One region of the Photobacterium gaetbulicola genome, then DNA from elsewhere that is predicted to be linked to it. Evidence: riboswitches for the same ligand, from Rfam matches in the RefSeq annotation. Region 1 holds a riboswitch; each other region holds the start of a gene.
The links. Region 1 has a riboswitch for cyclic di-GMP ahead of C9J03_RS06290 (TfoX/Sxy family DNA transformation protein). Riboswitches for the same ligand answer to the same signal wherever they lie in the genome.
Positions count from the first base shown of each region.

Region 2: another riboswitch for cyclic di-GMP. It lies ahead of C9J03_RS01825 (lytic polysaccharide monooxygenase); the one in region 1 lies ahead of C9J03_RS06290 (TfoX/Sxy family DNA transformation protein).
Region 3: another riboswitch for cyclic di-GMP. It lies ahead of C9J03_RS09495 (glycosyl hydrolase family 18 protein); the one in region 1 lies ahead of C9J03_RS06290 (TfoX/Sxy family DNA transformation protein).

Region 1 is NZ_PYME01000005.1:181,672-187,941, forward strand. It holds gene C9J03_RS06275 (FecCD family ABC transporter permease) at 1-886, shown strand, start outside; gene C9J03_RS06280 (heme ABC transporter ATP-binding protein) at 883-1,704, shown strand; gene C9J03_RS06285 (substrate-binding domain-containing protein) at 2,113-3,117, shown strand; cyclic di-GMP riboswitch class I at 3,322-3,428, shown strand; gene C9J03_RS06290 (TfoX/Sxy family DNA transformation protein) at 3,553-4,143, shown strand; gene C9J03_RS06295 (DUF3624 family protein) at 4,366-4,758, shown strand; gene C9J03_RS06300 (carboxymuconolactone decarboxylase family protein) at 4,898-5,485, shown strand; gene lpdA (dihydrolipoyl dehydrogenase) at 5,498-6,270, shown strand, end outside.
Region 2 is NZ_PYME01000002.1:55,687-61,956, forward strand. It holds gene C9J03_RS01815 (GGDEF domain-containing protein) at 1-237, shown strand, start outside; gene yiaY (L-threonine dehydrogenase) at 358-1,506, opposite strand; gene C9J03_RS01825 (lytic polysaccharide monooxygenase) at 1,860-3,368, opposite strand; cyclic di-GMP riboswitch class I at 3,457-3,562, opposite strand; gene C9J03_RS01830 (bifunctional protein-serine/threonine kinase/phosphatase) at 3,805-5,598, opposite strand; gene C9J03_RS01835 (NarK family nitrate/nitrite MFS transporter) at 5,701-6,270, opposite strand, start outside.
Region 3 is NZ_PYME01000008.1:195,436-201,705, reverse strand. It holds gene C9J03_RS09515 (MATE family efflux transporter) at 1-157, shown strand, start outside; gene C9J03_RS09510 (hypothetical protein) at 232-990, opposite strand; gene parM (plasmid segregation protein ParM domain-containing protein) at 983-2,014, opposite strand; cyclic di-GMP riboswitch class I at 2,743-2,826, shown strand; gene C9J03_RS09495 (glycosyl hydrolase family 18 protein) at 2,983-5,580, shown strand; gene C9J03_RS09490 (cadherin repeat domain-containing protein) at 5,655-6,270, opposite strand, start outside.

The DNA of each region.
Region 1 (6,270 bases):
GCCGCATATCGATATTGTTATCCACCAGATCCGCCTACCTAGAACCTTGCTTGGTATGGCTATCGGTGCGATTTTAGCCCTGTGTGGTGCCGTCATGCAGGGGCTATTCAGAAACCCTCTGGCGGATCCTGGCATCATTGGCGTTTCCGGCGGTGCAAGCCTCGGCGCGGCGCTTTCCATCGTGATCTTTGCGCCACTAGCCGCAAGCTTTCCACTGCTGCTAACATTGGGTACCGTACCTGTTTTTGCCTTTTTTGGTGGTGCTATCAGCACCTTTCTGGTGTACCAGCTCGGCACAGACAAAAACGGTACATCAGTGACCATCATGCTGCTAGCCGGTGTGGCGATAGGTGCCCTCTCAGGTGCGGCTCTGGGCCTGATGAATTACTACGCCGACGATCAAGCACTGCGCGATTTGTCGCTGTGGACTATGGGCTCGTTAGCAGGAGCAACCTGGCCGGGTATCGGCCTGGCTTATATCACTTTATTAGGACTGCTATTTGCCTTTGATCGCAATGCCAATGCCCTCAACGCCTTCTTGTTGGGTGAAGCCGAGGCCAAACATCTCGGCGTCAACGTCCAGCGCCTGAAGCGTGTGCTGATTTTGTTATGCGCCGCGGGGGTTGGCATTGCGGTCTCCCTCACTGGTGTAATTGGTTTTGTCGGCCTAATCGTCCCCCACATCAGCCGAATGCTCTCAGGACCAAACCATAAGTCCCTACTCCCGCTTTCGGCTTTGCTCGGCGCATTGATCCTGCTCATTGCTGACATGCTTGCTCGTGTTGTTGCAGCACCTGCGGAATTGCCTGTGGGTATTATCACCGCATTGCTCGGTGCCCCGTTCTTCATTTATCTATTGATCAAGCAAAAAGGCAAACTGTCATGAATCACCTGGCGACTTCAAACCCGCAAGCATTGACAGACAGTGGCATCGCCATTGAAGCGGTTAATCTTTCACTGACCCTGGGCGGAAAAAAACTGCTCGACGAATTTTCACTGCAGATCAAAAGCGGTCAGCTAACCGCGCTTTTAGGGCCCAACGGCGCGGGGAAAAGTACTCTGCTCAAAGTGCTATGCGGTGAAGTGGAGGCCGAGGGCGAGGTAAATGTCTTTGCCACTCCTCGGCAAAACTGGCCTACCTCGGAACTCGCAAAACGACTTGGCGTTCTCCCGCAACACAGCTCCCTCTCGTTTGCTTTCACGGCACAGGAAGTCGTGGAGCTGGGGGCACTCCCGCTCCAGCTTCCCAATGCGCAGACACAAAAAATCGCTCAGGAAAAAATGGCGATGCTCGGGGTGACCGAGCTCGCACCACGTCTGTATCCATCAATGTCAGGCGGTGAAAAGCAGCGCGTCCACTTCGCCAGGGTGCTGACCCAGCTCAGCCATGCCGGAGAGCAGTGTATATTAATGCTGGATGAGCCCACCTCGGCACTCGATTTGGCCCACCAGCACAACGCATTGATTGTAGCCAAGCAAATGGCAGCAGCTGGTGCCGCTGTGATCATCGTGATCCATGACCTCAATCTCGCGGCGCAATACGCCGATCGCTTGGTCATCATCAACCATGGCAAAATTCAGGCCGATGGTACACCAGAGCAAGCACTGACAGCAGATACAATCCAATCTGTGTACGGCTGGCCGGTATGCATCACTCACCACCCGATAGAGGGTTACCCGGTGGTGCTGCCTGCAACGGCTTAGCCCGGAGTCCACCCAAGATTGTCCGCAACTGCCAAACTGCATAACTAAGCAAATCACCTAAAACGGGGCCGCATCTTGGCCCTGTTGTATACCATGCAAGCAAAAAACCGATCATTAGCCACGAAATATGCAATTTGAGATAACAATCATTGCACTCTAGGCCACACTAAGTAAAATGTGAACGCAAGCGATTAAACAATGCAACACATGCGATATGGCATGTTAAGCATACAGCAGGAATAAGAAACGAAGCCGCCCATTCGTGATGCGGCCTTTTGCCGTTTCTGCGGTTCGTACCCAACAGAACAATGAACTACTCGGATAGAAAATGGTGATCTAGTTCATTTTTCTGTTGAGTAAGGTATTAATTTATAAGGTTCTCTGACCTTTATTATTAGAAGAATAACTATGGCAACGATTAAAGATGTTGCACGTATGGCTGGTGTATCGACAACCACAGTCTCTCACGTGATTAACAAAACGCGCTTTGTCGCAGAAGCAACGCAAAAGAAGGTATTGGCTGCGGTTGAAGAGTTGAATTACGCACCAAGTGCGGTTGCGCGAAGCCTGAAATGCAACACAACAAGAACCATCGGTATGCTGGTAACCAAATCGACCAACCCTTTCTTTGCCGAAGTCGTTCACGGGGTTGAAGAGTTCTGCTATGGCGCCGGTTACACTCTGATTTTGTGCAATACCGAAGGCAACCTATCGAAACAGCGTGATTACCTGCGCATGTTGGCCGAAAAGCGTGTTGATGGCTTGCTGGTGATGTGCTCGGATCTGGATGAACAGCTACTGGAGTTGCTCGAGCGTCAGAAAGAGACCCCTATGGTGATCATGGACTGGGGCCCAGAAAGTCCGCATACAGATAAAATTCAGGATAACGCCGAGCTTGGCGGGTATGTGGCGACCAAGTTCTTTATTGAGCATGGCCACAAAACGATTGGTTGCTTAACGGGCCACAGCGAAAAGACAGCTTGCCGCGAACGCCTGAAAGGCTACCGAAAAGCTATGGCTGAAGCCGGCCTTGAAGTTAAGGAAGAGTGGATCCTCGAAGGCGACTTCGAATGTGAATCTGCCGTGGCTGCAGCCAAACAGTTCATTGCCATGGAAGAACGCCCTACGGCTATCTTCTGCTTCAACGATATCATGGCTATGGCAATGATCAGTACCTTCCAGCAGGCGGGAATTAACGTACCGGAAGACATCTCTATCGTCGGCTACGACAATATCGATTTGGCCCCGTATTTCTCGCCGCCACTGACGACTATCCACCAACCGAAACGTCGTCTGGGCAAGAGTGCTGTTGAAATTCTGATGCAACGCGTAAAAGACAAAGAGCACGCACCCCAAGTGTTTGAAATGATACCTGAACTGGTGATCCGCAAATCGGTGAAGAAACTTAACTAAGTATCCGGTATCGTTTACTTTTTTGGAATTAGAACGGAGGCATTGGCCTCCGTTTTTTTATCCAATTGCACTGTGTTAAATATTGGCTTTTGGGACAAAAATATTCATTCATAAACAAAATTAGCTGTTAATTTCTGGAATCAACATCACATTTCGAAAGTTGCGATCAAGTTCAAAAATATCATATGAGATATTCTTAAAATGTCACGAACAAGGCAAACCTACCGAAAGGTAGGGACGCAAAGCTTCCGGCCTAAGAGTCGTCGGAGTTTTTATGAACTCAGTCAACTTATGGTAGCGGGGTTGCCGATGGATATAGCAGCTAACATCAGGAAAATCTTACTTTTTCCTGACAGTGTAATGTAATGATATTTGCTATTCTTGAATCCTCGCTCTGTTGTTAGGTGACCCGAGAAACTTTCACCGAGAAGAAGCATGGACAAACCAATTTTAAAAGAATCTTTACGCCTTTTTAGTTGTTTCGATAACGTTAAATCTCGTTCAATGTTTGGTGGTTTTGGGATTTTCGCGGGTGAAACAATGTTTGCACTCGTTGTAAATGACAAACTTCATCTTCGCGCCAACGCAAAAAACGAACAAGAATATAAAAAGGCAGGGCTAAAGCCTTATATTTATAAAAAACGCGGCTTTCCAGTCGTAACAAAACATTACGCCATCCCAGATGAATGGTGGAATAACACTGGAAAGATCATTGAGCAAGCAACCCGTTCTCTTGATGCAGCTAAAGTTGATAAAGAAACAAAAGAAAAATCATCACCAGATCGAATAAAAGATCTACCAAACCTTCGCCTTGCAAATGAGAGAATGCTTAAAAAGGCTGGTATTTGTACAGTCGATGATTTAATGGAAGCAGGCTCAATCAATGCCTTTAAAGCATTGCAGGACAGCCACCAAGGCACGGTCAGTATCGACTTGCTTTGGGCGCTAGAGGGAGCGATAAGCGGCCAACATTGGTCTGTAATTCCTAAAGATCGTCGCTCTGAGTTGCTAGCGAAATTAAGCTAGCACGACGAGTTTCATATATAAAAAGAGATCGTGAAGGTCTCTTTTTTTTTATTTTTTACGTCAATGACAAGTGTCAACAATCAAGCATTCCTTCGCCATTTTTTTGTCAATTTTCACTAAAAATTGAATTAACTCACAACACTGTTTATAAATTGCTCAACACCCTTTAATTGCAAACTGACACTTGTAAAATATGTTTCGAAATAACAACGGAGGGTAACTATGAACTGTTCCAAACCTTTTCCAGGACAAAGTGATCAAATGTTCAAGGATAAGTTTGGCAAGTGGCCGCGAATTATGCGCCTGCTTGTTTTGTTCAGCCTACTTCCTCCTTTGCTAGCGTTCATCCTTGTACAAAATAGCATCACTAGCTATCAATCGCTTCAGCCACTATTGATACCTATAGCCAGCTTAAATGCCCTGCTATTATTTTGGGGGTTGCTACTCAAGATCAGAGCTCGCAAGTATTGGTACCGGAATTATCACATAGGTAAAACTATGCTACTTGCCTTTATCCCTTTGATGGCAAGCGGCTATATAGTGCTCACGGAACTTGCTTCAGACAAGGTCATCAACCAACCTAAGCCCCAGGTTGTACAAATATCGGTCAACTAAACCTCTTTTTTGGTGATTGCGTGAAATAATTTGCCACTTCATTAGGTCTTTGTCTCATAACTACCTGATAATTTCAGTAATAATTACTGCCACTGATTCTATAAGCTCTAGTGGCATAACTAAGAGACAAGAGGCTACCGTGCGCATCTCCGCCAAAGAAAACTATTCGTTATTTATCAAGCCGCTGTTATGGCTGCAAAAACGCCATTACGGCAAAGTCCTTAACCCAGCTAAGCTTTGGGGGCGGCGGCCTACCCTATTCTGGCTGGTTGCCGGCTTCTTCGGCTACCTAGATCGCCGCTCTTCCCCGTTGAGTCCGACCCTTCGCTCACTGATTTGTGTACGGGTATCGCAATTGAATGATTGTGAGTTTTGTGTTGATGCCAACGGCATGAAGCTTGCCGAGCGCTGCGACTCTGTCGAGAAAATCAAAGCATTGGCTCACTGGCAGCACAGTGATCTTTTTGATCAGCAAGAACGTGCGGTACTGAATTATGTAGAAGCCATGACGATTACCGGGCAACGTGTTACGGATGAGATGCTGGCAACCCTAAAACAATGGTTCGATGATGATGCTATTGTTGACTTAACGGCCTTGGTGGCATTCCAAAACTTATCGGCGAAATTTAACACCGCGCTCGACGTACCAAAGCAAGATTTCTGCTCACTACCCATTCAACCGAGTGATATACAGCCCTCTGAGGCCCCTACGCATACGGACAAATAACAGGAGCAAGCTATGGACAGAAAAAAACTGCTGGTGATCAGCGTTGTCGTTTCCCTGATCGCTGCTTGGTTTCTCTTTGATCTTGGCCAATATTTCACGCTGGAACAAGCCAAGGCACAGCAGCTGGCGCTGACTGATACCATCCATGCCAAACCGTTTTTATCTAGCCTGGCTTACTTTGTCTTGTATATCGTAGTCACTGCACTTTCATTGCCTGGGGCTGTTATCATGACCCTGCTCGGCGCGGCTCTGTTTGGATTCTGGTGGAGCCTGCTGCTGGTCTCGTTTGCCAGCAGTATCGGCGCGACCCTGGCTTTCTTGTTCAGTCGCTATATCTTGCGCGATTGGGTTCAGGCTAACTTCGGCCACCGCTTGTCAGCGATAAACCGTGGCATCGAAAAAGACGGTGCTTTTTACCTTTTTACCTTGCGCCTGATCCCGGTGTTTCCGTTTTTCATCGTCAACCTGCTGATGGGTCTGACACCTATCACCACCCGGATGTATTACTTTGTCAGCCAGCTGGGTATGCTCGCCGGGACCGCTGTCTACATTAATGCCGGTACCCAACTGGGTCAGATTGACAGTCTGAGCGGTATTGTCTCAGCGCCAGTACTGGTATCTTTTGCCCTATTGGGTATCTTCCCGCTTATTGCCAAAACCTTCATGCAAGCGATCAACCAGCGCCGTGTTTATGCCCAATGGAATAAGCCTGCCTGCTTTGAGCAAAATATGGTGGTGATCGGTGCGGGCGCCGGTGGTTTGGTCAGTGCTTACATTGCAGCAGC
Region 2 (6,270 bases), on a different contig from region 1:
TTCCAGCAGCCGGCAATGTTGAATGGCAAGCCTTTCGCGATTTCTGCCAGTATCGGCAGCAGCGAATACCCTCTCAATGCATCAAGTATGAGTGAAGTACTGCAACAAGCTGATTTCGCCATGTATGAAGTCAAGCAACGGGGAAAGAATGGGATCCTGGATTATCAGCAATCCGCTCCCTCTGCCGACCCCAGCACGGCTGCTTCTAACGTTAAACCATTCTCGAAAAGTGTGTAAGACTCTGGCCCCTTGGCAGAAAAAAGCGCCCGCTTGATAACGGGCGCAAACATCAATAGTGCAGTGGATAGCGCCTGCTTGCCTTTCATCAGCTTTGGCTAAACAGGCACGCTAAACGGCTTACATCGCCGCGGCAAAGATGGCTGAGATCTCCTCGTGGCTGGCTTGTTTCGGGTTGGTGAAACCACATGCATCTTTCAGGGCATTGTCCGCAAGCACAGCAATATCTTCGGCCTTAGCACCCAGCACCTCCAGGCCCGCCGGGATGCCGACATCTTTGGATAGTGCCTGGATCGCCTCAAGCGCCGCTTCTGCACCTTGCTCAGGCGTCAATCCTTCGGTCTTCACTCCCATCGCCTTGGCAACATCGGTCAGGCGCTCAGGACAAACCTGCGCATTGTAGCGCTGAACATGCGGCAGCAATACGGCATTACAAACACCGTGCGGCAGATCGTAGAAACCACCAAGCTGGTGTGCCATGGCATGAACGTACCCTAGTGAAGCATTGTTGAAGGCCATACCGGCCATAAACTGCGCATAGGCCATTTGCTCGCGCGCTTCGATATTCTGGCCGTCTTTCACTGCGGTGCGCAGGTGAGCCTGGATCAGCTCGATAGCTTTGATTGCAACGGCATCAGTAATCGGGGTTGCCGCCGTAGACACATAAGCTTCAATGGCATGGGTCAGTGCATCCATACCGGTTGCCGCCGTCAGGGAGGCCGGTTTGGCAAGCATCAGCTCAGGATCATTGACTGACATCAGCGGGGTGGTGTTCTTATCAACAATAGCCATTTTGATGTGGCGGACTTCATCGGTAATGATACAGAAGCGGGTCATTTCACTCGCAGTACCGGCAGTGGTGTTGATCGCGACCAGCGGCAGCTGCGGTTTGGCTGATTGGTCGACCCCTTCGTAATCAGCAATCTCACCACCATTGGCAGCGACAAGGGCGATCCCCTTGGCACAGTCGTGCGGAGAACCACCGCCCAGCGAAATCACAAAGTCACATTCACCTTCCTTCAGCAATGCCAGACCGGCTTCAACATTGCCAATTGTCGGGTTTGGTTGTGTACCATCAAAAACAATAGAATCAATATCACGCTGTGCCAGCAAATCGGCAACCTGCTTGACCATACCAATTTGGCTAAGCACTTTATCGGTCACAATCAGGGCTTTTTTAAAACCGTGAGCTTTCACCGAATCAGCGGCTTCAGTCAGGCAGCCCGCGCCCATCAGGTTTACCGCAGGGATGAAAAATGCGCTACTCATGATAAATTCTCCATAATTATCAAAAACTAATTACCATAAACCGCTTGTAAACCAAAGAACCACTTAATGTTCAGGCGGGCTAGACGTAACCAGTCTCTGTGTGTGCGAATAAAAGCTACCACCAAAAAAGTGTGCAACAATTTGATCTGAGACAAGTTATAAATTCCCGGCAAAAAATGATCGGGGGGATTTTGAGCAAGATCACCAAATCAACAGGTTACACACCAACATTGTCCACAAGGAGAAACACTACTTTTCGATTTATCACTAAGCAGTAGAAGCGTTTGTGAGCTAGCGCTCATAAAAAAACGCTGGCTTGTGCCAGCGTTTTTCCGATCTCACCACTTGATTAGCTATTGCTTGATCCAGGCATCTTGCCAAGCTGAGCCATACCCCGGCTCATAGTGATACGGCGAGTCAATGTTACACCATCCCCCTTCAGGGAATGGACGGCACTGGTAGGTATTGCCATCGCGGCCGAGTACCACGGTCTCGCCCGGTACATAGCTACCGATACCTTCAGGGTAGGCATAATCATAATCCCCGCCACCGGCGCTCTCCTTGACCGTAATAGACTTGGTTTCGACCACCTGTTGCTCGTTACTCGCCGGATCTGTCGCCGTCACTACCACGCTGAACGACCCCGTCTGATTGGTAGACAGTGACATACCAACACTGCTGTTATTGATAACATCATTATCCGATGCCAGTTGCTGCCCTGCGCTATCAAGCAGCGTCATGTTAATCTTATAGTGCCCCTCAGAGCTCACCGTGGCTTCAATGTAAGCCTTACCGTCAGTCCCCAACGTGTATTGACTTTCCAGCCCTTGGACGATGACCGGCGCAGGCTCTATCACATCCCCATCACGTACATCGAGAGCGTAGTTATAGTCAGGGTTGGTAACAAAAACCTGGTTGGCATACAGATCAGCTGGCTGGTATATAATATCGCCAGAGGCTTCTTCCACACCGACCTGAGCCACAGCCGGGTATTTCTCGTTAATCAACAGGGCAAGATCATAGGACCAGGTATTGATGTTCTCATTAGCGGCAGTGATTGGCAGCTTCTCGAAAACAATTTCTGAACCTTGCTGATTGAAGATCCGGAACCAGACGCTGTCGCCATCTTGTGCCTCTACCCCAGGCTTGACATACTGGCCCTTAGAAGTCCACTCCGGCGGCAGCACTTCGCCGTCAAAACGAATATCGCTACAATTGTAAAAGCCTTCGCCAGCGGGATCATTACGCTGCCAGCGGGTTACCAGCGTGGCCTCACCACTGCGACCGCTCGGCAGGGTCACATCAACGAGGTAGTACTGGCCGCTGCTCTCCTTCGTCACTGCCACATTGCCGGCAGTATCAATCAGCTCCAGATCATCCCAACCCAAACGACTATGGGCAGCATTGTACCCCGGTTTGGTCAGGTAGAACTGCCAAAAGCTCGGGTTATGCGGAGCGGTTGCACGGTAGCGCAAGGTGAAGGTTTCACCAGCTTTCATCTCGGTACGCTGCCAGTGCTCAGAGGCCACGCTCATGCCGCTCTTGCGCGGGTCGCCACCAGAACAGATAGTCCCATCGGGCACAGCGGCTTTGACGGCATCCATATTGTTGTAATTCGGTACCAAAGCGGCAAACTCATTCTTCTGCACCAATGGATAGGTCCCGGATTCCAAGAATGAGGCGCGGCACGCCTCGTTCGGGATCTGCGAGCCATCAGAGGGGCCCCAGTGGCCGCCATCTGATTCACAAATCACTTGGCGGGCCGCCGGAAAATCGGCCCAGCCGTGGGCACCGACATGCAACGGAGATAGGGCTGCCATGACTGACATTGCGCCCAACGAAAAGTTAATCACTTTTTTCATGTTTAGCTTCCATTATGATTATTGTGGGAAGCCAGCTAACGGGAAGAAGCCACTGCTTTGATCTTATTCTTGATCTTGCTTATTCCAATCAGGTAACCCCGCTACCCTAGAACCCAATCACCTTGAAGTGATGGCGACTCCGTAGGCCGGAAGTTTTGCGCCCTATCCTTTCGGATAATTAGCCTTTAGCTGACGATACAAAAATAGGTCACTTCAATTGTTGGTTCGCCTTGAACCAGTCGATTAAAGAGCCCGGCTATAGTTATAGTGTGTTTTTAATTAGCGACAAAAAATCAGTAATTAATAATGGAATGGTGATCTCATTTAATTCTCAACAATTAATATTAATAAATTAACTTGGTGATATGTGATATTTTATTTATCTTAAAGCATTCACCATATAAATAATCACCAACCTAAAACAAAATAAATAATATTAGTCCAAGGAGATGGTAAGTTGGACAATAACAATAAAAAACAAACAGAGCGATACGACTTTCCAGAACCTAACCGGGTTCTTGCTTTTCAAAGAACGTCCGCTTGCCTGCTTCATTATTTCAGCCGAAGGGTGGAACAAATCACTGGCGAGCTCAGAAAAGGCCGCATATCGCAGGTTGGCTTGCGGAAAGCACCCTTTTCGGATCACCAGATCCATCCAGAATGGTAGATCACGACGGTAACTCCCCAAGGGGATATATTCTGGCCACCGGCTTATAGCCGCTGACGACGTAATAGCCTTAGGAAAAGAATAGGGGAAATGTCCAGTCAACATCTCGTAAATTATGATAGATACAGAATACATGTCGGACCTGACTGACAATTTACCCCCAGACAAACACTCTGGTGACAAATATTTAATATCACCAACAGGGACCGTTTCCTCTATTGGGGTATATATTTCATCAAAATGCTCAGAATAAACCGAACCAAAATCAATAATAACAATTTCGTCAAGTTGATTAACGATAAGGTTTTCTGGTTTGATATCACGATGAATAAGGCGGTGACGCTGCAAAACTCGAAGTGACTTAATGATCTCCTCTGCCATTAACCGCACTTTACCTAATTCAGGCCTGGGATTATCGTCCATCCACTGGCGTAATGTTTTTCCTTCAATCCAATCACAGACATGGTATAGAAAAGGCGAATGGCGGGAAAATGGATGGATCTTCATAACCCTGTGGTTAGCTATCTGCTCCCCCAACCAGCCTTCACGCACGAAACCCTGCAGATACTGATAGTCCTCTGCAAAATTTAGCGAAGGCATCTTCAGTACATAGCGTTTAGTGTCAAATTCACTGACCGCCAAATAAACATGACTTCGCGGGCCGCTGTGCAATACCCGCAGAATACGGTACTGGTCAATCCGGTTTCCTTCTTCCAACACCGGCGGGATCACCCGTCCTGTCAGCTCCTCGATATATTCATCCATGGTCAGGCTAGGTAGCGACTGGGCCTCAAGCAGCACACCCGAGACATTATCCTGGCTGCCCGACGCCAATGCGGCCTCCACCAGCACACGCGCTTGCTGTTCGGCTGGCAAAACACTCGAAGACAAAATTTGCTGCATGTCGGCATCGCCCAACCACTCGTGGATGCCGTCTGTGACCAGCAGCAGCCGGTCGGCTTGCTCTAGCCGTATTTGCTGAAAGTCGACTTCAATGTGGCTGTCCATCCCCAGCGAGCGTGTAAGGAAAGACTGCTGACCATATAACTGACGACGATGATCTTGGGTAAGCGGAGTCAGGATCTGATTGCGGTAGAGATAGGCTCGCGTATCTCCCACGTGCATAATATAAGCGGTATTGGACTTGATGATCACCGCGCAAAAGGTGGTTACCAAGCCGTTATGCTGCAGCTCAGATTGGTTGCTCTGATAGTAAAGCCACTGGTTCAGGGCATGCAGCACTTGGCCGGCAGAGTGCTTCACCCCCCAGGTTTTTGGCGTTGCATAGTATTCTTCAACAAACTGGCTCACACTGATCTGGCTCGCACGCTGGCCCTGTTCGCTGCAGCTGACCCCGTCAGCCAGGCAGGCAACAACGCCTTTGTGTACCAGTTCATCACGCTGCATGGGCTGGCAGATGGCAAACGCATCCTGATTACTGGGCTTACACCCGCCCACCGAGTACCCGCCAACGTCCAACTTTAGAGTACTGGCTCTCGAAGCCCATGCCCCCCTATCCGCTTTCTGATTGGATATGCCCTCGCGCCCAGTTGTTTCACTCATCCACTCCTCCTAGAGCATATTCAACCTGCTGTTGCTCGCCCCAGCAGTTTCATCAACACGGCCGACGGCCTACTCTGCCGTTGCAGGGTAGGCCGGCTGAGCTTATCGGTTAGCGACATCAATCATCACGATACTGCCGTCTTCATTGATCTCGGCGATCTGCCCACTTGGCTCTTCCATCATTAACAAGGTGATGAAACCAATGACCGCCGTAGCCGCTATCACGTAGAAGAAGGTACTGTAATCAACCAGCGACAAAATGGTCAGGTAACACACTGCCCCTACATTCCCGTAGGCACCGGTCATTCCGGCGATCTGGCCAGTCATCCTGCGTTTTATCAATGGTACGGTAGCAAACACCGCCCCTTCCCCCGACTGGACAAAGAACGAACAAGCCATCGCCGCCACCACCGCGAGCCATAGCGGCCAACTGCTATCCACCTGCCCCATCAGGAAGTAACCGGCGGCCAATCCTGCAGTCAAAATCAACAAAGTCGGCTTGCGGCCAAACTTATCGGAAATCCAGCCGCCCCCCGGGCGGGACATCAAGTTCATGAAGGCATAGGCTGAAGCAACCATACCAGCCATCACCGGGGTTAACTCGAAGGTTTCCGAGAAGAACAACGGCAACATCGAGACCACAGCCAACTCCGAACCAAAGGTGGCGAAGTA
Region 3 (6,270 bases), on a different contig from region 1:
CTTGTACCTATTGCCCCAGTGGCTAGGTGTAGATGGGGTATGGCTGTCGGTGCCGCTGTCTAACATCCTGCTGGCCGCTATTGTTATACCGCTGGTTTGGAAAGATATTCAGAAAAAGCAACATAGTGATATTACAGTAGGCGCTGTCACTGCCTAATCACAGTCGCTACGATGGCCAATAAAAAAGTACACGCCATTGCGTGTACTTTTTCTATTCAACAACAGGCAACCCTAAAAGATCCCTTTCTTCTTGATCTTCTGCACATGGGCAAGACGCTCGTTCAAATCTACAACAGGGGTTTCACCTTGTTCTTGGTTTGATAAGCCCGCCTGCGAACTTATGCCGCCCTTAGATAACTTGCCGATGAGTTCAGACTGCGACGCCAGCATCTGCTTAAGCTCAGCAATTTCTTGCGATTGTCGTTCGACCAGCTTAACCAATCTCGCGTTTTGTGCATGATGGCCTTCTACCGCATCAGAAACAGCAGCAGTCACCGCTTCAACCGTATTCGCCGCACTTCCCTTTTCACCCTCTGCTGCCAACGTTGATGACATGACCGCTGATAGGTGCTCGCGCGTACGCTCAGCCTCAGTGGTGACCTGCTCGAAAATCGACGCCTTTAAAGCCTCAAACAGCTCTTCCTGGGTTTGCTGGTTGCACACTTGCTCAGTGTTCGTCGCTAGATACCCAAGTCCCTGGAGGGTCTTTTCCAGCGTAAATTCAGATACCTGGGCTTCAGTGAGCTGCATGCTCAGTTGCTGAGATAAGTCAGGACTCAGCAAGTGCATGAACAGGCCACTCAAATAGACCTGCTTTTGGACATTCCGCGCATTGAGTAATGCCAGGCTGTGCTCATTGCCGGATTCTGATTTCAGCCTGGCAAAATCGTCAGCCCATTGGTGCAGTACCTTACTGGCATAAAGATCTGCCGGGTTATTAACCGGGTCGAGATAAATGGAATAATTGATCCGTTTTAGACGATCAGCCATTTACAACCTCTTGTTCTGGCATATTAACCGCCTCGCCATCGGCATGATACAGACACAATTCACGCGCCAAGGCTTCTTGCGGCTCGTCCACCAGCACTACGCGCTCGCCCAGTGTTTCGTAGGCTTTTTTCACTGCCGGGAAAATTAAGCTCGCACCGCCACCGACCAAGTAGACACGGTTCGGGTTCTTGGCAAACTTCTTCGCTTCGTACGCAACCTGCTTGCCAAGCTCATCGATTTTGGTTTCGATTTTTTCAAGGATAACTGGGATCTGGGTTTCGTCATTCACGACTTCCCGCACAAAATCCAGGTTATCGCGCTGCTTGATAAGCTCATTCGCCACCAGGTAGCTTGAATCACTATCGGCAACGGCCAAGGACTTACGAGCAACATCGGTCACCATGGATACGCCAATTTCGTTATTTCCGTAAATGGCAGAGACATCATCAAATTCACCGACAATCACCCCCATATCCAGCGTAGTCCCGCCAATATCAATGACCAGTGAGCGATTGAATTGGCTAACAGACTGCATCGTCAAAGTCGAGAGCACAGCAGGTAAACTCTCGGGCATCACTTCGACATCAATGATATCGAACAACTCACCTTTGTTGAGTTCAATTTGACGCATCAAATTATCGCGCTTGCGGGCAATTTTCGCTTCGTTTTTTTGGCAATCTTCGGCGTTGTAATATTCGGTAATAGGTAGTGTCACCACCAACTTAACCGGACCCGGTTCAATACCTGTCTGCAGCAGCGCATGGTGAACGGAAAGTAGATTCAGATCATCATACTGGTAATCAACATGCGTTGTTTCCAGGGCTTTGTCTGAAGTCATGTCGTAGGTATATTTGGTTGAGCCAATCGTATAATTAAAGATCTTCTTGTCTTTTCTCAGTGCGGCACTTTTCCAGTTTTTACGGAACGAGTTAGGAGAGATAACGGTGTGTAGTTCACCTTGTTCAATCCAACTTACTTTAACGTTGGTTGAACCGTCATCAACCGCAAATTTACGTGGCGTCATTGTTTTCCTACTTTATCTCGGTGAGAGTGATTTGTCTGCGCGAAAGTAAATAAACCACTGGCCAATGGCAAACCTAACGCAATGGTTTTGAAGCAGTTCAGCAAAACAAAAAAAATCCGACCTTTTTGTTTAATATCCTTCAGATTTGGTCGATCCGCCCGCATTGCAAGCCAATAAATGCCACCGACTTGGATCGGCGGATACACTCAAGCAGTAAACTTAATTTACCACTTTAACTTTCTTTCTATCCAGCACTCTAGTTTGGCTCATCAATAACAGCAAAAAAAAAACCAATATATACATACTCTTAAAGTTAAATTAGCCAACCATTCACACATTATCGGCGTGGGAGTAATGAAAGGCTAATGAAATAAGTATCCAGAAACACTAAATATTTCTCATTAACTCGCCCTACCACTCACAATCAATAGAAATTCAACTGACAAATAGAAAAGCACCGCCCATAAACCTGACAAATAATAAAAATAGTAGACAAAAAAAGCGCTGAACATATACCAGCCGCACGCATTACCAGTCAGAAACTGGTCGCACCAATTTGCTAGATAAAGATCACTTACTCATTTCAATTCAAAGAGTTAATTAAAACCCCACTTCAATCAACTTCATGAAGCAATATCACATAGTGACAATTTTCCGCTCCATTAAGGCATTAGCAAAAGATTTTTCTTTGACCAAAATAAGCACCTTTGCTACTAATTTAATGGTACTTGTGACAACGGCAAACTAAATGAAAGTTTAGGACGCAAAGCTTCCGGTCTAACGAGTTTCTCAATGATAGCGGGGCTACCTCAAGTGGAGTTTCTCCATTTACGTTGTGCTCGTATTTATTAAAACAAATGAAGCGTGATTGTAATGGGTTAATTCTATTTTTCTTAATTTATAAATAGAAAATCAATTTGTCTCGCTCCCTGAACCATTATTCGTTTTAGGTAAATGGAGTTTATTCTGTGAAAAAGTCTAATCTAGCCATATTTATTGGCGGTTTACTCTCGTCTTCAATAAGCTACGCAGCCGCGCCCGGTGCCCCTACCATCGACTGGGGTGAGCACACTTACGCCCTCGTCGAGCTAAACCGTGATGCCAGCAGCTACGAAGATATCGTCGTCGGCATCCACGATACTGTTACCGTGACAGTGTCTTGGCAGTCCTGGAGTGGCGACCCTGCCGACACGGCCAAGGTCAAACTCGATGGCAATACGGTTTGGACCGGCAGTGGCAGCGTCAAAAGCGCCACCTTTGATGTCAGCAAAGGCGGTGTCTACGACATGACTGTCGAGCTATGTAACGCTGATGGCTGTAGCGAAAGTGGCAGCGTCAAGCTTACAATCGCCGACACGGATGGCAGCCACCTCGCTCCACTAGTCCCCGTGCTACAAGAGAACAACAAGCCTTACACCAATAAGTCCGGCAAGGTGGTTGGTACCTACTTTGTCGAGTGGAGTGTGTATGACCGCGCCTTCCCTATCGATAAAGTACCCGCTCAGAACCTGACGCACATTATTTACGGTTTCACCCCAATCTGTGGCGGCAACGGCATCAACGATAGCTTGAAACAGATCCCTGGCAGCTTCGAAGCACTGCAAAAAGCCTGTGCCGGACGCGACGACTTCAAAGTCGCCATCCATGACCCATGGGCTGCACTGCAAAAAGGCCAGCAGGGGGTTAACGATTGGGCTGATCCTTACCGGGGTAACTTCGGTCAAATGATGGCATTGAAGCAAGCCTATCCGGATTTAAAAATCTTGCCATCAATTGGCGGCTGGACGCTTTCTGACCCTTTTTACTTCATGCATGATGAAGCGAAACGCCGCACCTTCGTCAACTCGGTGAAAGAGTTCCTGCAGACTTGGAAATTCTTCGACGGTGTCGATATTGACTGGGAATACCCCGGCGGTAACGGAGCCCACCCTACCCTGGGCGACAAAGAAAAAGATGGCGAATTGTACGTCACACTGATGAAAGAACTGCGTGAAATGCTGGATGACCTATCGGCAGAAACCGGCCGGACTTATGAGCTGACTTCTGCCATCGGCGTCGATGTCAAAAAGATCGAGGTGGTTGATTACAGCCGTGCCCAGCAGTACATGGATTATATTTTCCTGATGAACTATGACATGTTCGGCGCATGGGATTTCAATAACTTGGGCCATCAATCCGGACTGTATGATGCCAGCCACAACCCAGCAATCACCCACACAGCAGACCGAGGGGTAAACGACCTGTTGGCTCAAGGGCTTGATCCTAAAAAACTCGTCATTGGCGTGCCGAAATATGGTCGAGGCTGGAAAGGCGTTCACAACTATACTGGCGATAACCCAATGACCGGACAAGCTACAGGTGCTATCGATGGCACATGGGAAGCCGGCGTGCTCGATTACCGTGATATTGCCAACAACCATTCGGGGGCTGGCTGGGAAGATCGCTATGACGAACAAGCCGAAGCCTCCTACAAATGGAACCCTACCACCAAGGAACTTATCTCTTACGATAATGCCAGGGCAGTACAAGCCAAAGGGAACTATGTTCAGCAAAGAGGGTTAGCCGGTCTGTTCTCGTGGGAAATCGATGCCGATAATGGCGATGTCCTCAATGCCATGCACGATGGTTTGGGGCATGGCGGAGTGACACCACCACCGGTAAACAAGCCACCTCATGCTAATGCCGGTGTCGACCAAACGGTGACAGGGCCTATCGATGTCATTATTGATGGCTCAAATTCCTACGACCCAGAGCAACAAGCAATCAGTTATTCTTGGAAGCAAACAGCTGGCGATACTCTGCCAATTGCAGGCGAAAACGAAGCTAAGGCCACCATCACGGTACCGTCTACCGATACTGACATCAGCTATACCTTCACCCTTACCGTAACTGATGAAGAAGGCCTGACTGACACTGACACGGTGACCATCACCAACAAAGCAGAGCAGGAAAACCAGCCACCGAGCGTGTCGCTGCCAGCCCAGCTTTCGGTAAAATCGCAGGATAACTTTACCCTGAATACCCAAGCCGATGATCCAGACGGTGATCCATTAACTTACAGTTGGACCATCCCGCAAGGCTTTGCTCTAGTCTCCGGCCAGGGCACCGCATCGCTGACCCTTACCGCTCCAACTGTTTCTGAGAGCACGCAGGCAAAAGTATCGGTACTGGTATCAGATGGCGCTTTGGATGCCCAGGCACAAACCCAGGTCACAGTGACCCCTAAAGATACCGGCGGTAATGAGTGTGACCTCACCGACCCGAATGCTGGCAACTATCCAGCATGGTCTGGTGGTGCGGCATACAACACTGGCGATCAAGTTAGTCATGATCAGCTGGTATGGGAGGCTAAATACTGGACACAGAACAATGAGCCAAGCGTGACTGCCGATCAGTGGAAACTGATTAGCGACGTCGAGTTCGGCTGGAACACGGGAGTAGCCTATAACGGCGGCGATGAAGTCAACCATAATGGCAACCGCTGGAAGGCCAAATGGTGGACCAAAGGCGAAGAGCCTGGAGTTGCAGCTGTGTGGGACAACATCGGAGCCTCAACCTGTGACTAACAGGTAAATGGCCACCGAAATAAAAAAACAGCGGCTCAGTGAGCCGCTGTTTTCAATCTAGCGCTTGTTATAAATTAATCGCGTGATAATTTCACTTCAAAACGATCCCACTCGACTAACTGCTTCTCTACATAACCCGCGCCTGATGGCTTTTCTGCGGTTCGATAGATCACGAAAGGCTGCACCGCATTCCAGTCACCATCGTAAAAGTCATATCTATCAATCAGTGATTTATCGACAACAGTGTAAGTCACAATACGGTTTGTCGGGCCAGTTTGACAATAGTTTCCTTTGTAAAAAGGCTGAGCTTGTTTTTGCGCCATCAAATTGGGCAAATTCATTACATTCACGGTCGTCGCACACCCTTCATAGCGTTGCACATACAACCTTACCGACTCTTGATATTGATGACCGGTCTCTCCAATCGGCTCGGCCGATTGCACATCCACAGACAGGGCGACTCCCAACCCCAGCTTCTGTACTTCCTCGATAGTCGGCTGCATTACCGTCGCTCCCGCAAAATCAAGCTCTGTAGCCTGATATGGCGAACTGTAGGCATCTATCGTACTCCCTACAACAGTGAATACTCCTGAAATAGTCAGATCACGGGTAGCGCTCCCTTTTTCCGGGGGCACAACGGAAAGGTAACTGGCCGACATAGGTGCCAGTGCTTTGTAGAATTCACTTTCC